DNA from 2 places in the Exiguobacterium sp. UBA1053 genome. Region 2 is predicted to be linked to the other one. Evidence: a T-box and tRNA genes for the amino acid it is inferred to sense, from the RefSeq annotation. Region 2 holds a T-box; the other holds one or more tRNA genes.
The links. A T-box is a leader RNA that pairs with one kind of tRNA and senses whether it is charged. The one in region 2 lies ahead of B3G15_RS10080 (valine--tRNA ligase), so its partner is inferred to be a tRNA-Val.
Positions count from the first base shown of each region.

Region 1: it encodes a tRNA-Val, which carries the amino acid that the T-box ahead of B3G15_RS10080 (valine--tRNA ligase) is inferred to sense. The anticodon was not compared.

Region 1 covers NZ_DCDO01000005.1:155,400-163,279, reverse strand. Annotated here, with positions in the region: gene B3G15_RS04965 (EamA family transporter) at 1-477, opposite strand, end outside; gene B3G15_RS04960 (YkyA family protein) at 578-1,219, opposite strand; gene B3G15_RS04955 (polysaccharide deacetylase family protein) at 1,235-1,861, opposite strand; gene yhfH (protein YhfH) at 2,273-2,419, opposite strand; gene B3G15_RS04945 (nitroreductase family protein) at 2,606-3,232, shown strand; tRNA gene B3G15_RS04940 (tRNA-Val) at 3,372-3,444, shown strand; gene B3G15_RS04935 (YdhK family protein) at 3,491-4,042, opposite strand; gene B3G15_RS04930 (HAMP domain-containing sensor histidine kinase) at 4,190-5,539, shown strand; gene B3G15_RS04925 (response regulator transcription factor) at 5,541-6,191, shown strand; gene B3G15_RS04920 (histidine phosphatase family protein) at 6,208-6,774, shown strand; gene B3G15_RS04915 (phytoene desaturase family protein) at 6,833-7,880, opposite strand, start outside.
Region 2 covers NZ_DCDO01000013.1:449,663-457,542, forward strand. Annotated here, with positions in the region: gene B3G15_RS10070 (DUF5057 domain-containing protein) at 1-982, opposite strand, end outside; gene B3G15_RS10075 (bifunctional folylpolyglutamate synthase/dihydrofolate synthase) at 1,065-2,297, opposite strand; gene B3G15_RS10080 (valine--tRNA ligase) at 2,352-4,988, opposite strand; T-box leader at 5,039-5,268, opposite strand; gene hemL (glutamate-1-semialdehyde 2,1-aminomutase) at 5,323-6,633, opposite strand; gene hemB (porphobilinogen synthase) at 6,630-7,619, opposite strand; gene B3G15_RS10095 (uroporphyrinogen-III synthase) at 7,616-7,880, opposite strand, start outside.

The DNA of each region.
Region 1 (7,880 bases), on a different contig from region 2:
GAAGCTGACAGCTGCTCCAAGACCGAATAATGTTCCACGTAAATCGAGTGGACTCGAGTAAGCGGCACTCGCAAGAATGGCTCCGCCAATTAGTAGAATCGCGGACAGAAAGTGCGCACGACTGGGTAAACGTCTGAATGCGAGCGCATCGATGATGACACCAATCCAAGTGAATTGGAATAAGAGAATGATCGCAACGGACGCGGATACGGTTTGAAGACTTTGATAGTAAAGATAACCGGTTGTACCACTTGAGATACCGATCAGCATGAGCAGACCAGCTGTCTTGAGATCGAGACGAAGATTTTTCGTAAATAAGGCAAGTCCGAAAATCATGAGCCACCCGAAGAAAAATTGACTACCTGAAACGGCTGCTGAGTTAAATCCAGCGGCATAAGCGAGTTTGACGATCGTTGAGAGGACACCATAACTGATAGCGCCAATCAGAACGAATAAGGTTGCTTTTGAACGATGCATGAATAAATTCCCTCCATTTTTAATAAAAACCACACAAAAAAGGTTGCAACAGGGCCTTGTCCAGGTTTTTTGGACAGGGTTTGGTTGCAACCTGTGTGATTTATTGAGTTGATGTGTCGAGCAAACGATACAGCCGGGTTTTCGTTTGATTATACTGAACGGTCAGCGCATTCCACTTCTTTAATGACGCGGTAGCTTTCCGTGTTAAACGATTTAAATCCGCTGTTGACTCATCAATCTTAACGAAATCCGGTTTTTTCGTCAAGCGTGAAAGCACTTTCTTTTCAGCGTCCATCGCTTGTCGATACGTTTTCGAGAACGTTTGAAATGTCTGCTCGCGTTCCTTGATGATTGTCACGAGGGCGGTTCCTTCTGTTTTTGCTTTACCATCAAGTTTGTTGACAGCATCCTTCAATTCTTCAAGATCGAGTGCAGCGTACGTTTCCTTACGTAACGTTTCTTCTTGTTTCAATAAAGCAAGCCGTTCGTCATTTAAGGATTCTAATTCCTCTCGTTCATTTTGAGAGCGTTTGATTTCTTCAGCACCTGCATCAAGAACGGCTTGGTACGTATTAACTGAAATTTCATCCTTACGAGCACGTTGATCAGCTAGCGTGAATGCTTTCTCTTCACCTTTCACTTGTTGCTCTAGCTGTTCATGAAGAGAGGCTGGTGAATCGTTGGAACAGGCAGCGAGTCCAAAGCTCGACAGGAACAGTACTGCTACGAATGTTTTTTTCATCTGGATAGTAACTCCTTATAAATTCGAGTGTTGCGCGAAGTTGTACGGAATATGGAAATCTTCATCATAAATCGCGAATTGATAGCCTTTTTTCTGAAGTCCGGCAACAATGGATGGAAGTGCTTTGATGGCTTGTGGTTGTTCATGTAAGAGAATGATTTCAAACGGACGCTCTGCTCGCCGAATGACCGTATTCGCTACTTCTTTTGCACTATCTTTGTAATACCAGTCCATTGAATCGATTGACCAGTCCCACACGCGGAAGTCTGCTGAATGAATGGCAGATGCCATTTTTTTCGTGATGCCTGGATCAGAGCCATAAGGTGGTCGTGTCAAATATGGTGTTAGCTTCGTCAACTCATGGATTTTCTTCTGAACACTTTGCATCTCTGAGACATACTTTCCTTTTTCGTACAATGTATCGTAATCGTGTGTTTCCCCGTGTAATCCGATATAGTGTCCAGCTTTAGCAGCAGCTTTGACTTCTTGCGGAAAAGCATCTATTTGTGTTCCGAGATAAAAGAAAGTGGCACGAGTCTGAAGTTGATCCAATGTTCGAAGTAAGTCCGGTGTTAATGCGGATGGACCATCCTCGAATGTTAAATAAGCGACTTTTTTCGTCACACCATTCCATTTTTCCACGCGTGCTTTTTCCATATTGACGACAGGGACTTCAGTAATGGATTTACCTGTCGTAATGGATTGTTGTTCAGGAGTAAATACGTATCGGTAAGCGACATATCCCCCAACTCCGAGAAAAACAAGGGTGAGAAGTAAGAAAAACCGAGGGAAAAACTTTCTTTTTTTTGTACGCGGTCGTGGACCGAGTTCGCTAGCATGGCTTGAGGTAAATGGATCCATCGTTGTCTGTCGCTCCTTTTGTCAAAAATATCATATACAGATAATGTAACATTCTGACTGTTTCTTTTGTAACAAACAGATGACAAAAAGATGACGGAAAATCGATTTTTCTAAAAAATATCGATTTATTTAGAAAGAGTTTGCAAGAAATAAAAAAACAACCACTAAGTAAGTGATTGTTTCATGTATTATTTAGTGTTCTGTTACAGCACACTCATCGCATTCCGTTTGATAGGATTCACATTGTTCATCCATCTCTTTTCCGCAATGGGCACACGTTTTGACGGGAAGCTCACGATAGAATGCAGCAGATGCTTCTTGGTAAAGGGGTTGTTCCATGTGTTTTTCCTCCTTCAAAAATAAACGCAATGGTCTTTTTTCTTGTTTTTATTGTATTAGTACAGAAGTTTAATGTCAACTATTGTTTTATAACAATAAATTCGTTTGAAGTATTGATAGAGGACAATAAAAAAGAGACATGCTACGATATCTAAGTAATCTGATAATAATAAGGGGGATTTACACATGACACAGGCAACACTTGATACAATGCGTGTCTTAACAGAAAGACGTTCGGTTCGTCATTACGACGAAACGTTCAAACTTTCAAAACAGGAAGTGGAAGAATTATTAGAATGGACGACAGCGGCGCCGAGTGCTTGGAATTTGCAACACTGGCATTTCACGGTCTTCCATTCAGAAGAATCGAAGCAACAGCTTGCACCGATCGCATACAATCAGCCGGCTATCACTTCGGCTTCAGCAGTCATTGCGATCTTAGGTGATGTTCAAGCTAATCGAAACTACAATCCGGTGTACGGTCCAGCAGTAGAAGCAGGTGGCATGACAGAGGATTTATTTGATTCGATCAAGGCACAGGTAGAAGGCGCTTATCAAAGTGAAGCCTATGGGCGCGATGCGGCAATGTCGAATGCGAGCCTTGCTGCGATGCAATTGATGCTTGCGGCAGAAGCGCGTGGATTATCAACACTCGCAATGGGTGGATTCGATCATCAACGTTTTGCGGAAACGTTCATCACCGAGTCACGGTATGTACCGGTCATGTTGATTGCTGTCGGAAAAGCGGTTGAAGATGCGAAAAAGCGTCCGGCACTACGTTTACCGATTGATCAAGTATCGACCTTCCTGTAAGTCATTCAAAATGGAGGAAGCGGGGTTCAATTCCTCCATTTTAATTTTTTTATTTTTTTTCAGAAAAAGACTTGTCAGCCTTTTAGTTTCTTGATATATTAATACATGTCCTAGCAAGTACATAACGTACTGCAAACACGATTCTGTAGCTCAGCTGGGAGAGCGCTACCTTGACAGGGTAGAGGTCGCTGGTTCGAGCCCAGTCAGAATCATACCGAAAGCCCGCTTTTCCTTTATAGGAAAAGCGGGCTTTTTTTATTATTTCTTTATCTCATCCTCTGTGACCCATTTATGGTTTTTCACCATCTCTCCACCGTCCGTCGGTTCATAGTTCACCATATAGACCGTCGTTTCCTTTACTTCATCAATCGTCGCTTTTGCTCCATCCATACCTTTCATATGATCCGCTTTGACAGTTGTTTCATCACCAACTTGCAGTGGCTTAGTTGGAACGGGATCGAGTTCTTCCTGAATGACCCATTTATGATTTTTCACCATCTTTCCACCAGTAGTCGGTTTGTAACTGATCGCATAGACGACGGTGTCGTAAGCTCCCGCAATCGTTGCTTTAGCTCCGTCCATACCGTCCATATGATCCGTCGTCAACGTGACGTTGCTTCCTTTCGGATAAGTCGGATCACTGGCTTCCTTTAAACCGGATGGTAGATTTCCGTCGCTCGAATGCATCATATCTCCATGAGACATATCGTGTGAGTCACTATTACTTCCATCGTTATTGGCGGATCCACATGCACCGAGCCAAAGCGTAGAACTAAGAGCAAGTGCGGTTAATGTCAATGATTTTTTCATATAAAACCCTCCTGAAGTCACTAGTCTTCTTTACTATACCCAGCGTATATGCAAATCGTGTGCAGATGAGGTGACAGTTTCGTTTGCCTGCGTCGATCGCGTTTTTTTTAGCTATACTAAAAGTGGGGAGAAAAAGGAGGAATCGTCATGCGTCGTATTTCATACTCAGTCGGAGGAATCGTGCTTGCGGCATTTTTAATTTGTGGCAGTGTGTTGTTTGGGACATTGTATTATCAGTTGTCTCAAACACGAACGCAGGAAGTAGTAGACGGTTTACTGAACCGAGGAAATACACACCGTGATGTCCTTGTCGATTCCTATGACCAAACGACGATGCGCCATGTCAGCATGATGGAAGCAGATTCATCGTTTACTGTGGTGATCACTGATGCAGATGGAAAACAACTCGAAGCGTCACGACCTTTGTCGAATGAGATGAAGAGCATGTTAGAGCATACGGATTTTGATTACCGTCAACAAGGAAAAATCGTGACGATGCGTGACTTTTTAATGACGGACAGTCCCATCACCATTGACGGGGAACATCGTGGTCATGTATTCATGTTCGCTTCTAAAGCAATCGTAGATCACGTACTTGATCCGTTGAAACAGCAGTTTCTCCAAGTGGGTCTGCTAGCGCTTTTATTAGCAGGTGCGGCAAGCATTTGGACGACCCGACTCATTTCTCGTCCGTTGATTCAGATGGAAAAAGCGACAGCGCGTCTATTGGATGGAGAAGGTGGAGAGTTGCCGATTGATCGAAAAGATGAACTGGGACAATTGGCGCGTTCGATTCAGCAATTAAAACAAGATCTCGATTTTTTGAATCGGGAACGATCCGAATTTTTAGCAACCGTATCTCATGAACTACGAACACCATTGACATATATAAAGGGATACGCGGATATTCTCGAACGCCAAACGTTGACGCCGGATGAGCAACAACGCTACATTACGATCATTCGAGAAGAAAGTCAGCAAATGAATGAATGGATTGAGCAATTGTTTTGGCTAGCACGAATTGACGCCAATGCTTTTATGATGGAGCGAAAACCTGTCGATGTCGAAGACTTGATTCATCAAGTGATACGATTGATGCGTCAAGACATCGAACAAGAAAATGTTTCGTTCGAGATAGAAGGTGAGCGATTAGAAGTGATGGGTGACGCTCAGCAGCTCCGTCAGATGATCGTGAATATCATTGAAAATGCACGACGACATACGACGTCGGGAAAAATTATCGTTCGTTATGGTGTCAACGCAGTAGGGGCTTTCATTCAAATCGAAGATACAGGAGAAGGGATCGCTGCAGAATCTTTACCTCATGTAACGAAACGGCTCTACCGAACGGAAGCATCTCGTTCTCGAAAACATGGAGGAACTGGAATCGGACTCTCCATCGTTGAAGCAATTGCTCAGACACATGGAGCAGAATTGAACATCAAGAGTCAGCTTGGACATGGAACACAAGTGACACTGCAGTGGAAGGAGAAATAAAATGCCGCATGTATTGATCGTAGATGATGAACCAAGAATGCTTGAACTGCTCAAACTGTATATTCAGCCGTATGGGTACACGTGTCAGCTTGTGGATTCTGCGCAACAAGCTCTTGATCTCTGCCGTCAGCACGTATTCGACCTGATTTTACTAGATGTCATGATGCCGGATATGGATGGCTGGACATGTTGTCGTCTCATTCGAGAACACTCTAACATCCCAATCTTGATGGTTACGGCTCGGAATCAGCGGGAAGACATCATTCGGACACGAGAAGTAGGAGCGAATGATTACATATCAAAACCGATTCAAGAAGGGGAACTGATCGGGCGAATGGAAGTTTTATTACAGCAACAGTATGATGGTCTATCCTATGACCGGGAAAGCTATCGTTGTAGTTACCTCCAACAAAAGATTTCGTTAACGAAAACGGAATTTGAGTTGTTAGGTGTATTTTTAGATTCTCCACGACGTGTTTGGACACGGGATCAGCTGACAACAATATTATGGGGAGCGGAAGCGTCTGTAGACGAGCGGACGATCGACTCGCATATCAGACATTTAAGAGAAAAACTACGTGTTTGCGGTTTTCCGATTGAACAGCATCTCGAAACAGTTCGCGGAATCGGATACCGCTGGACACACCAATAAAGGGGAAAATCAAAACATGACGACACTCTATTTCTTACGGCACGCACACTCGACATATTCACCAGATGAACGGAAGCGGTCACTTTCCGATGCAGGACAGACAGATGCGATACGTTTACTTGAAACGTTTCAAGAAATTCCAATCGACAGGTTCTACAGCAGCCCGTATCAACGGGCGATCGAGACGATTGCACCGCTCGCGAAGGCACGTCAACAACCAATCATTGAGGTAGAGGAACTACGAGAGCGATTGTTAGCACCGGGAGAGCTTGACGATTTTCAAGCAGCGGTCACATATGTATGGCAACATCCGAATGAAAATCCGTATGGAGGCGAAACGAACAACGAAGCGTCGCAACGCATTCGGCAATTCATCGACGAACTAGTGGAGAAGCATCCTGACGAAACAGTCGTTCTTGGAACACATGGAAATATCATGGTGCTACTCTTAGAAACATTTGATCCGACATTCGATTACGCATTTTGGAAGTCCTTACCGATGCCAGCCGTATGTCGAATGGATGTGAAATCAGGAGAAAAGGCAGACATTCACGTCGTACCACTTTTGACGAATACAAAGTAAAAAAGAGACGGAACTGATGCGTGAATCAGTTTCCGTCTCTTTTGTAATTGGAGAAATCTTAAGGTGTAGGAACAGCACCTTCATGTTTTCGGATCAAGTCAGCCGTCAGTTGACCGGACAATGTGACCATCGGTACACCGCCGCCTGGGTGTGTCGAACCACCGACGAAATAAAGTCCTTCGTACAAGTCACTCTTCGATGGAATCTTAAATCCACCATTTTTCTTCCGATCGGCTGCGACACCATAAATCGATCCACCGTTTGGACCGTATAATTCCTTCAAATCTTCTGGGGTAAAGCGATATTCAAACTCGATCGATTCTCGAAGTCCATGAAGTCCCATCCGCTCCAGTTTATCGAGAACGACTTCGCGGTACGCATCCCAGTCGACCTCACCTTTTTGAAGTGTTAGCGGTGGAACATGCGTTAAGACGAATAAGTTATCCTTCCCTTCAGGAGATTGAGAAGCGTCGGATTTTGACGAGACTCCGACATAAATCGTCGGATCCTCAGGAGGAGTACCTTCTTTGAACATTTGGGCGAATTCACGCTCTGGATTTTCAGAGAAAAAGAAATTATGATGCGCTAGCCCGCGATACTCACGATTTACACCGAGCAGCAGGACAAGACCTGAAACGGAAGGGGCAAACGACGCTTGTAATTTTTTTGCCTGTTTCCGGGCTTTTTTCTCCGGTACGATCCGTTCGTAAGTCGGGATGACCTCAAGGTTTGAAACGACGATGTCGGCTGCATGAAACGTTCCGTTTGATAAGACGCCAACCGCTTTTTTATTTTCAAGGACGATTTGTTCAACGGGTGAGTTGAGATGAACCGTGACACGGAGCTCATCAAGCAACCGTTTCATGGCACGCGCGATTTGGTACATACCACCTTTGACATAATAGATGCCGAGTCCCATTTGAACGTAAATCATCTGATTGAAGACAGCAGGTGCTTGATACGGGTTGGAACCAACATACATGACCATATAGTTGAACAGCTGTTCGAGATACGGATCATTGAGATGTTTCTTTGTTCCGGTCGCGACCGTATTCATCGGGTCCATCTTTAATAAATCAGACATCGTATGGTATTTTTTTAAGTCC
Region 2 (7,880 bases):
AGTTCATAAAACCGTTGATTGAACCGGTCGTTCCGGAACGCGTGACTTGTAAAATTTTTGCTTTAGCTTCTTGGTCCTGCATTAAAAAGCTTCCCATTTTATAATCCGTCAGTCCATCTTCACTTACGAGTCGAATCATCCAATTGCGTGGTCCCGTATAGCTTGGTGCATCAAAGCGATACGATACTGAACCAGAAACCGTAGCTACTTTCTCATCGACTTTCTCCGACTCATCGAATTGGTCGTTACTATTAAAGTCAATATACAACTGGACACGTGTATTAGCCGTAGTTTGATCAAGCGTAAAATTAAAATCAATTGGTTTATCTGGTGAAGCCGGTGCTGCTTTATCCACCGATGTTAACGATTGACCAGCCTGCGAAACCGCTACCTTGCTTAAACGAGGTCGTTCAATTTTTTCGGATTGTAATCGGGAGACGACCTGTTTTGAATCCGTATAGGCAATCGCAGCACCAGACGTCATGCTTGGCTTAAAAATCGAAGTGAAATTACTCGTTGCATGTGTTAACACATCAGCGTGTAAAAAGACGGGTAATCCTTTTTGAATATAGTTCGTCAAAATCTCATTCGCTTTTAACTTCGTAATATCATTCTCAATTTTACTCGTATTATGTTTTTTGGATGTATCAGATACTGTAATCGAATAACGGTCTGTTCCAGTAAAAATAGATTGATCAAAAACGATCGCATCAAATGCGCCATCAAGTGGAAAACGAGACGCATTCAACTCTTTGACCGTCATCATCTTGATTTCGTATTGACTAGTATTCAAGTCTTTTAACAGTGACAACGATGTAATGGTCGTTCCCGGGTCAATCCGGTTCGTTGTCGACCAGTCATCTCGAATCTCTAAAATCTTAAACTTTTCACCCGTTGCCGCTTTGGAATGTGGCTCATGTATATACGTAAAACTTGAAAAAATCAGTAAGATGGCTAAGGCTAGACGGACCCACTGTTTCATCACTTATCGTCTCCTCATCGTGTCATTGAGATATGGGACTATACTCCCCCATTTCATTATAACGAGAGAATGCGGATTTTCCCTATTTTGTAAAAATGGAAGCGTGATAATGCCGCACTTCACTAATGAAATAGAGTGATCCCGTCACGACGTATGTCCGGTCCATCTCTAATTGATCGAAGAACGCTTCGACCGTCGTCACATTGGCGCCTTCTTGCTGCAACTCCTCTATCGTCCGCGTTCGTGGAAAATCAAACGTCGTCTCATAAATATCTGGAGTAATGCTACGTAACTGCGTTAGCATCGCCGTCCGGTCTTTGTCACGCAAAATCGAACAGAGTAACGTCACGGGTTTTGATTCTTCCTTTAAGCGTTCAACAAGTGCCGTGATGCCTTCCGGATTATGTGCACCATCGAGAATGATCCGTGGTTTGCGCGAGATGATCTCAAACCGTCCCGGATGTTTTGCCTCCCGTAATCCTTTTCGGATTGCCGCTTTCGACCACCCAAGTCGCCGCGCACAAATGACGGCATTCGCCGCATTATGGACTTGATGATGACCTTCGAGCCCTAAGCGTGTCTCTGGTATTCCATCATACGTCGCCCAGGTCCCCGTCTCTTTTAAGCGGTAACGAATGATGGCTTCCTGACTCCATTTCAACGTCGCATTCCGGTCCCCGCAATACGCCATTAACGGCACGGTCAGCTCTTCCTGCAGTTTTCCGGCGATGACCGGTGTTCCTTGTTTGATGATGCCGAACTTTTGTAAAGCAATCTCTTGGAGCGTATCTCCGAGAATCGCTTGGTGATCGTGCCCGATTGACGTGATGATCGCGGCGACCGGCTTCTTGAAGACGTTCGTCGAATCATACAGTCCACCGAGACCGACTTCATAGATGACGAAATCGGGACGAATCTGATCAAAATAATAGAAGGCAAGTCCTGTTAATGCCTCGAACTCAGTGACCGTACCGAGTGCCGGATCGATGCGCCCGATGGCCGCTTGAACAGCGATTGCAGATGCGACGAGATCGTCTTCTGCAATCGGTATCCCATTCAACATGATCCGTTCCTCGAACTGAATGATATACGGCGACGTAAACGTCCCGATTCGTAATCCTTCCGCAATTCCCATCTCACGTAAGAACGCAACCGTCGATCCTTTTCCGTTCGTGCCAGCGACATGAATCGTCGGAATCGCGTCTGGGTCAATCTGTAATTCCAGTAACATCGCCTGCATCCGTTCAAGACCCGGTTTGACGCCGAATGCTAGTAAGCTCGATAACCATTCCAATACATCTTCTCGCGTCCTCATGCTGTTCGCTCCTTTAAAAAAAGTGGCTCAAGGAGACTTGAGCCACTGCTGTAATTAGTGTGAGAGTTCGTTGATACGTGCTTCGACAGCTTGACGTTTTTCCGTATAATCAAGTGCCTTCGCTTTTTCTTCATCAATGACATGTGCTGGTGCTTTGCCGACGAAGCCAGGATTGTTGAGTTTTTTCTCGACCCGTTCGACTTCTTTCGTATACTTGACGAGTTCTTTATTCAAGCGCGCGATTTCTTCCTCGATGTTGATCAAGTCCGCGAGTGGGATGAACAATTCTGCTCCCGTTACAATCGCACTCATTGCTTTTTCTGGCGCCGGCATCTGTTCTTCAATCCGGAGTTCAGACGCGTTCGTGAACTTTTGCAAGTACGAGCTGTTTGACGACAAGTCGTCTTGAACACGTGCGTCATTCGTCGAGATGAACAGTTGGATCTGTTTCGACATCGGTGCGCTCACTTCCGCGCGGATGTTACGAACCGAACGGATGACGTTCTGAACTGCTTCGAATGCTGGAACAGCTTCCGGGAAGTCGAGTGACGCTTCACGTGTTGGCCATGCGGCACGTGTGATTGTCTCACCTTCATGCGGTAAGTGTTGCCAGATTTCTTCCGTGATGAACGGCATGAATGGATGCATCAGACGCATGATCCGGTCGAGCGTATAGGCAAGAACCGAACGCGTCGTCTGCTTCGCTGCTTCATCTTCCCCGTTGAGCGGTAATTTCGCCATCTCGATGTACCAGTTACAGAAGTCTTCCCAGATGAAGTGATAGAGAATACGTCCCGCTTCACCAAACTCATATTTGTCCGACAGACGCGTCACATCGTCGATCGTCGTCTGTAAGCGTGTCAAGATCCATTTATCTGCGAGTGATTTCTCACCTGTCAAATCGATCTGATCAAACGTTAGACCATCCATGTTCATCAAGGCAAAACGGCTTGCGTTCCACAGTTTGTTCGAGAAGTTCCATGTTGCTTCGATCTTTTCCCAGTAGAAGCGGAGGTCGTTCCCTGGCGTTGATCCTGTCGTTAAGAACCAACGGAGTGAATCGGCACCATACTTCTCGATGACATCCATCGGGTCGATCCCGTTACCGAGTGATTTTGACATCTTGCGTCCTTCCGAATCACGAATCAATCCGTGGATCAAGACGTCTTGGAATGGACGTTGTCCTGTGAATTCGTACGATTGGAAGATCATCCGTGATACCCAGAAAGCGATGATGTCATAACCCGTAACGAGTGTTGATGTCGGGAAGTATTTTTGATAATCGGCTGCGTCCGTGTTCGGCCACCCCATCGTTGAGAACGGCCAAAGCGCTGAAGAGAACCATGTATCGAGGACATCGTTGTCTTGCTCCCAATTCTCGATATCGGCTGGTGCTTCCTTGCCAACGTAGACTTCGCCTGTTTCTTTATGGTACCAAGCCGGAATCCGATGTCCCCACCAGAGTTGACGGCTGACACACCAGTCACGGATGTTTTCCATCCAGCGTACATACGTGTTTTCAAAGCGTTGTGGAACGAAGTTAACCTTGTCTGGTCCTTGTTGCTCCTCAAGTGCTTTTTGCGCGAGTGGCTCCATTTTAACGAACCATTGGAGTGAGAGATACGGCTCAACGATCGCGTCTGAACGCTCCGAGTGACCGACAGAGTGCAAGTGTGGTTCGATTTTGATTAGAACACCTTCTGCTTTTAAATCTTCAACGATTTGTTTTCGGCATTCGAAACGATCCATGCCTTCGTATTTCCCTGCGTTCTCGTTCATCGTTCCATCTTCATTCATGACGAGGACACGTGGTAACTCGTGACGGTTACCGACTTCGAAGTCGTTCGGGTCGTGTGCTGGTGTGATCTTAACGACACCTGTACCGAACTCCATGTCGACATAGTCATCGGCAACAATCGGAATCTCGCGACCAACGATTGGTAACGTGATTGTTTTTCCGACGAGGTGAGCATAACGCTCATCCTTCGGGTTCACGGCGATCGCTGTATCACCGAGCATCGTCTCAGGACGTGTCGTCGCTAGTTCAACGTGACCTGAACCGTCCGTTAGTGGATAGCTGAAGTGATAGAAAGCACCTTCGATATCCTTGTAGATGACTTCGATATCCGAGATCGCTGTTTTCGTCGCTGGGTCCCAGTTAACAATATATTCGCCGCGGTAGATCAAGCCTTTTTCGTAAAGTTTCACGAAGACTTCTTGAACCGCTTCTGACAATCCTTCGTCAAGCGTGAAGCGTTCACGCGAATAATCGAGTCCGAGACCAAGTTTTGCCCATTGTGCACGGATCGTTGACGCGTACTCTTCTTTCCATGCCCATGATTGCTCAAGGAATTTCTCACGACCCATTTCAAGACGTGATTGTCCTTCTGCCCGCAGTTTTTGTTCGACTTTTGCTTGCGTCGCGATACCGGCATGGTCCATTCCTGGTAGATAAAGGACGTCGAATCCTTGCATCCGCTTCATCCGTGTCAGCATGTCTTGTAACGTCGTGTCCCACGCGTGACCAAGGTGCAATTTACCTGTGACGTTCGGTGGTGGAATGACGATCGTGTACGGCTCTTTTTCTGGATCCTGATCGGCTTTGAAATAGTCACCTTTCACCCAAAAGTCGTACCATTTTTCTTCCGTTGCCTGCGGATCATACTTCGTTGGCATTGATAATTCCTGCATCCTGATCGCTCCCTTTTTGTCCATAATAAAAACGGCTTCTCTCGTCCTATGCTAAGGACGAAAGAAAGCCGTTGCTTTTTTCCGCGGTACCACCTTAGTTCATCCAAAATCGGATGCCCTCGAGCCACGTAACGTGTGGAGGACGGATATCGCTCGTAAGACTCACGATACCAGCTCGTGGGGTGACCTTCCTCCTGTTCGCCCGTCACATCTTTCAGCCAAGGATGTGTTCTCTACACCGGTACGAATACAGGACTACTCTTCCCGTCATCGCTGTTGCCATTTTCTTCTTTACTCATTTTAGCCGAGAGTTCAAGTAATCGTCAAGAACTGCTTAACGACCAAATTCAACTTGGAGTTCCTTGAACGTCAATTCGACGGCTTCGATCGTCCGTTCGATGTCTTCGTCCGTATGGGCGATCGACAGGAAGAGACCTTCGAATTGTGACGGTGGTAAGAAGACACCACGCGCCGCCATCTTTTGATAATACGAACGGAACATCTCAAGATTCGATGTTTTCGCTTTTTCGAAGTTCGTGACACGTTCATCCGTGAAGAAGACACCGAACATCGCGCCTGCACGGTTCGTCGTCAGCGGAATGTTGTATTTCGCCGCAGCGTTCAGGTAGCCTTCTGACAAACGGCTCGCTTTCCGGTCGAACTCTGCATAGTGTTCTGGTTTCAATTGTGTCAATGTCGCTAGACCCGCTGCCATCGCGAGTGGGTTCCCGGATAATGTACCCGCTTGATAGATTGGACCTTGTGGTGCGATCTGTTCCATGATGTCACGACGTCCGCCGTAAGCCCCGACTGGCATGCCGCCACCGATGACTTTACCGAGACATGTGATGTCCGGTGTGACACCGAAATGTCCTTGCGCACAGTGGAATCCGACACGGAAACCGGTCATGACTTCGTCAAAGATCAATAAAGCGCCGTTTTCCGACGTGATCTCCCGTAAGCCTTCGAGGAAGCCTGGTTCTGGTGGTACGAAGCCCATGTTCCCAGCAGCCGGTTCGACGATGACACCAGCGATATCGTCGCCGTGTTTTTCGAACGCGATCCGGACAGCGTCCAAATCGTTGTATGGAACCGTCAGCGTCATGCTCGCGATTTGCGCCGGAACGCCTGGTGAATCGGGTAATCCGAGTGTCGCGACACCTGAACCTGCTTTAATCAAGAGCGAGTCACCGTGACCATGGTAACAGCCTTCGAACTTGAGGATTTTCGTCCGACCTGTGTAACCACGCGCGAGACGAAGCGCTGCCATCGTCGCTTCTGTTCCTGAGTTGACCATCCGGACGACTTCGACCGACGGCACCCGGCTGATGACGACTTCCGCCATCGCTGATTCGATTTCCGTTGGTGTCCCGTAACTCCAGCCACGTGTCGCTTGTTCTTGGATCGCTGACGTGACGATTGGATCGGCATGACCAAGAATCATTGGTCCCCATGACAAGACGTAATCGATATACTCTTTTCCGTCGATGTCATAGAGCTTTGATCCTTTCGCATGATCTGCGAAAATCGGTGTCATCCCGACCGATTTATAAGCACGGACCGGGCTGTTGACACCACCCGGCATGAGCGGGAGTGCCCGCTCGAATGCTTCTTTTGATTTTGAGTTCTGGTTAATTAAGCTCATTTCGACCCCTCCAGGTAACGGCAAATGTCTTTTGCGAAATAGGTGATGATTAAATCAGCGCCTGCTCGTTTAAAGCCAAGCATCGTCTCAAGGACGATTCGTTCTTCGTCGATCCAGCCGTTCAAGGCAGCGGCTTTGACCATCGCATACTCACCCGATACGTTATACGCGACAATCGGCAGATCAATTCGCTCGCGCACATCGCGAATGATATCCATGAACGCAAGTGCAGGTTTAACGATCATGAAGTCAGCTCCTTGATCGACGTCCGCTGTTGCTTCGCGGAACGCTTCGCGACGGTTTGCTGGATCCATTTGATAACCTTTCCGGTCACCTTCTCCCGGTGCCGAGTTCGCTGCATCACGGAATGGACCGTAATAAGCAGACGCATATTTAACACCATAGCTCATGACCGGAATATGGCTGAAGCCGTTCTCGTCTAATCCTTGACGAATCGCTGCGACGAATCCGTCCATCATCGATGATGGAGCGATGACGTCGGCACCCGCTCGAGCTTGTGAGATCGCTGTTTTGACGTGAAGCGGTAATGACGCATCATTATCGACCGTACCGTCGGCGACGATCCCACAGTGACCTGTCGACGTATATTCACATAAGCATGTGTCAGCGATAACCGTTAGCTGCGGGGCAACCTTCTTGACGAGACGTGTCGCTTCTTGAACGATCCCGTGATCGTGAAACGCACCTGATCCTTGCTCGTCTTTCAAGTGGTCATGCGGAACACCGAATAAGATGACAGATTCGATTCCGAGTGCGACGACTTCTTCAATCTCAGCCGTCAGATGATCAAGTGATAAGTTGAAGACGCCAGGCATCGAGCTGACTTCGCGTTTAATATCTTCGCCTTCAGCGACGAAAATCGGATAAATCAAATCTGATTTATGCAACTGGTTCTCACGAACGAGTGACCGGAGTGATGCGGTATGACGTAAACGACGGTGACGTGCGTATTCTAAAGTATTCATGCTGATTCCTCCTCAATGATACGATCAATCATGCCGTCCACCGTGAATTCACGGGCGACATGGATCGGTTGAAGTCCGGCTGCTTTTGCTGCTTGCTCCGTAATCGTCCCAATGACGATGAATGTCGTCTGCGGGGATAGTGGAGCAATCGCTTCGACAGCGGAAGGACTCTGCAGTCCAATATAGGTGGCTGTTCTGACAAGTGCTTCAGGTAGCCGACGAGTAACGGTTTCATAGGTGATGATATCTTCGATCGTATAT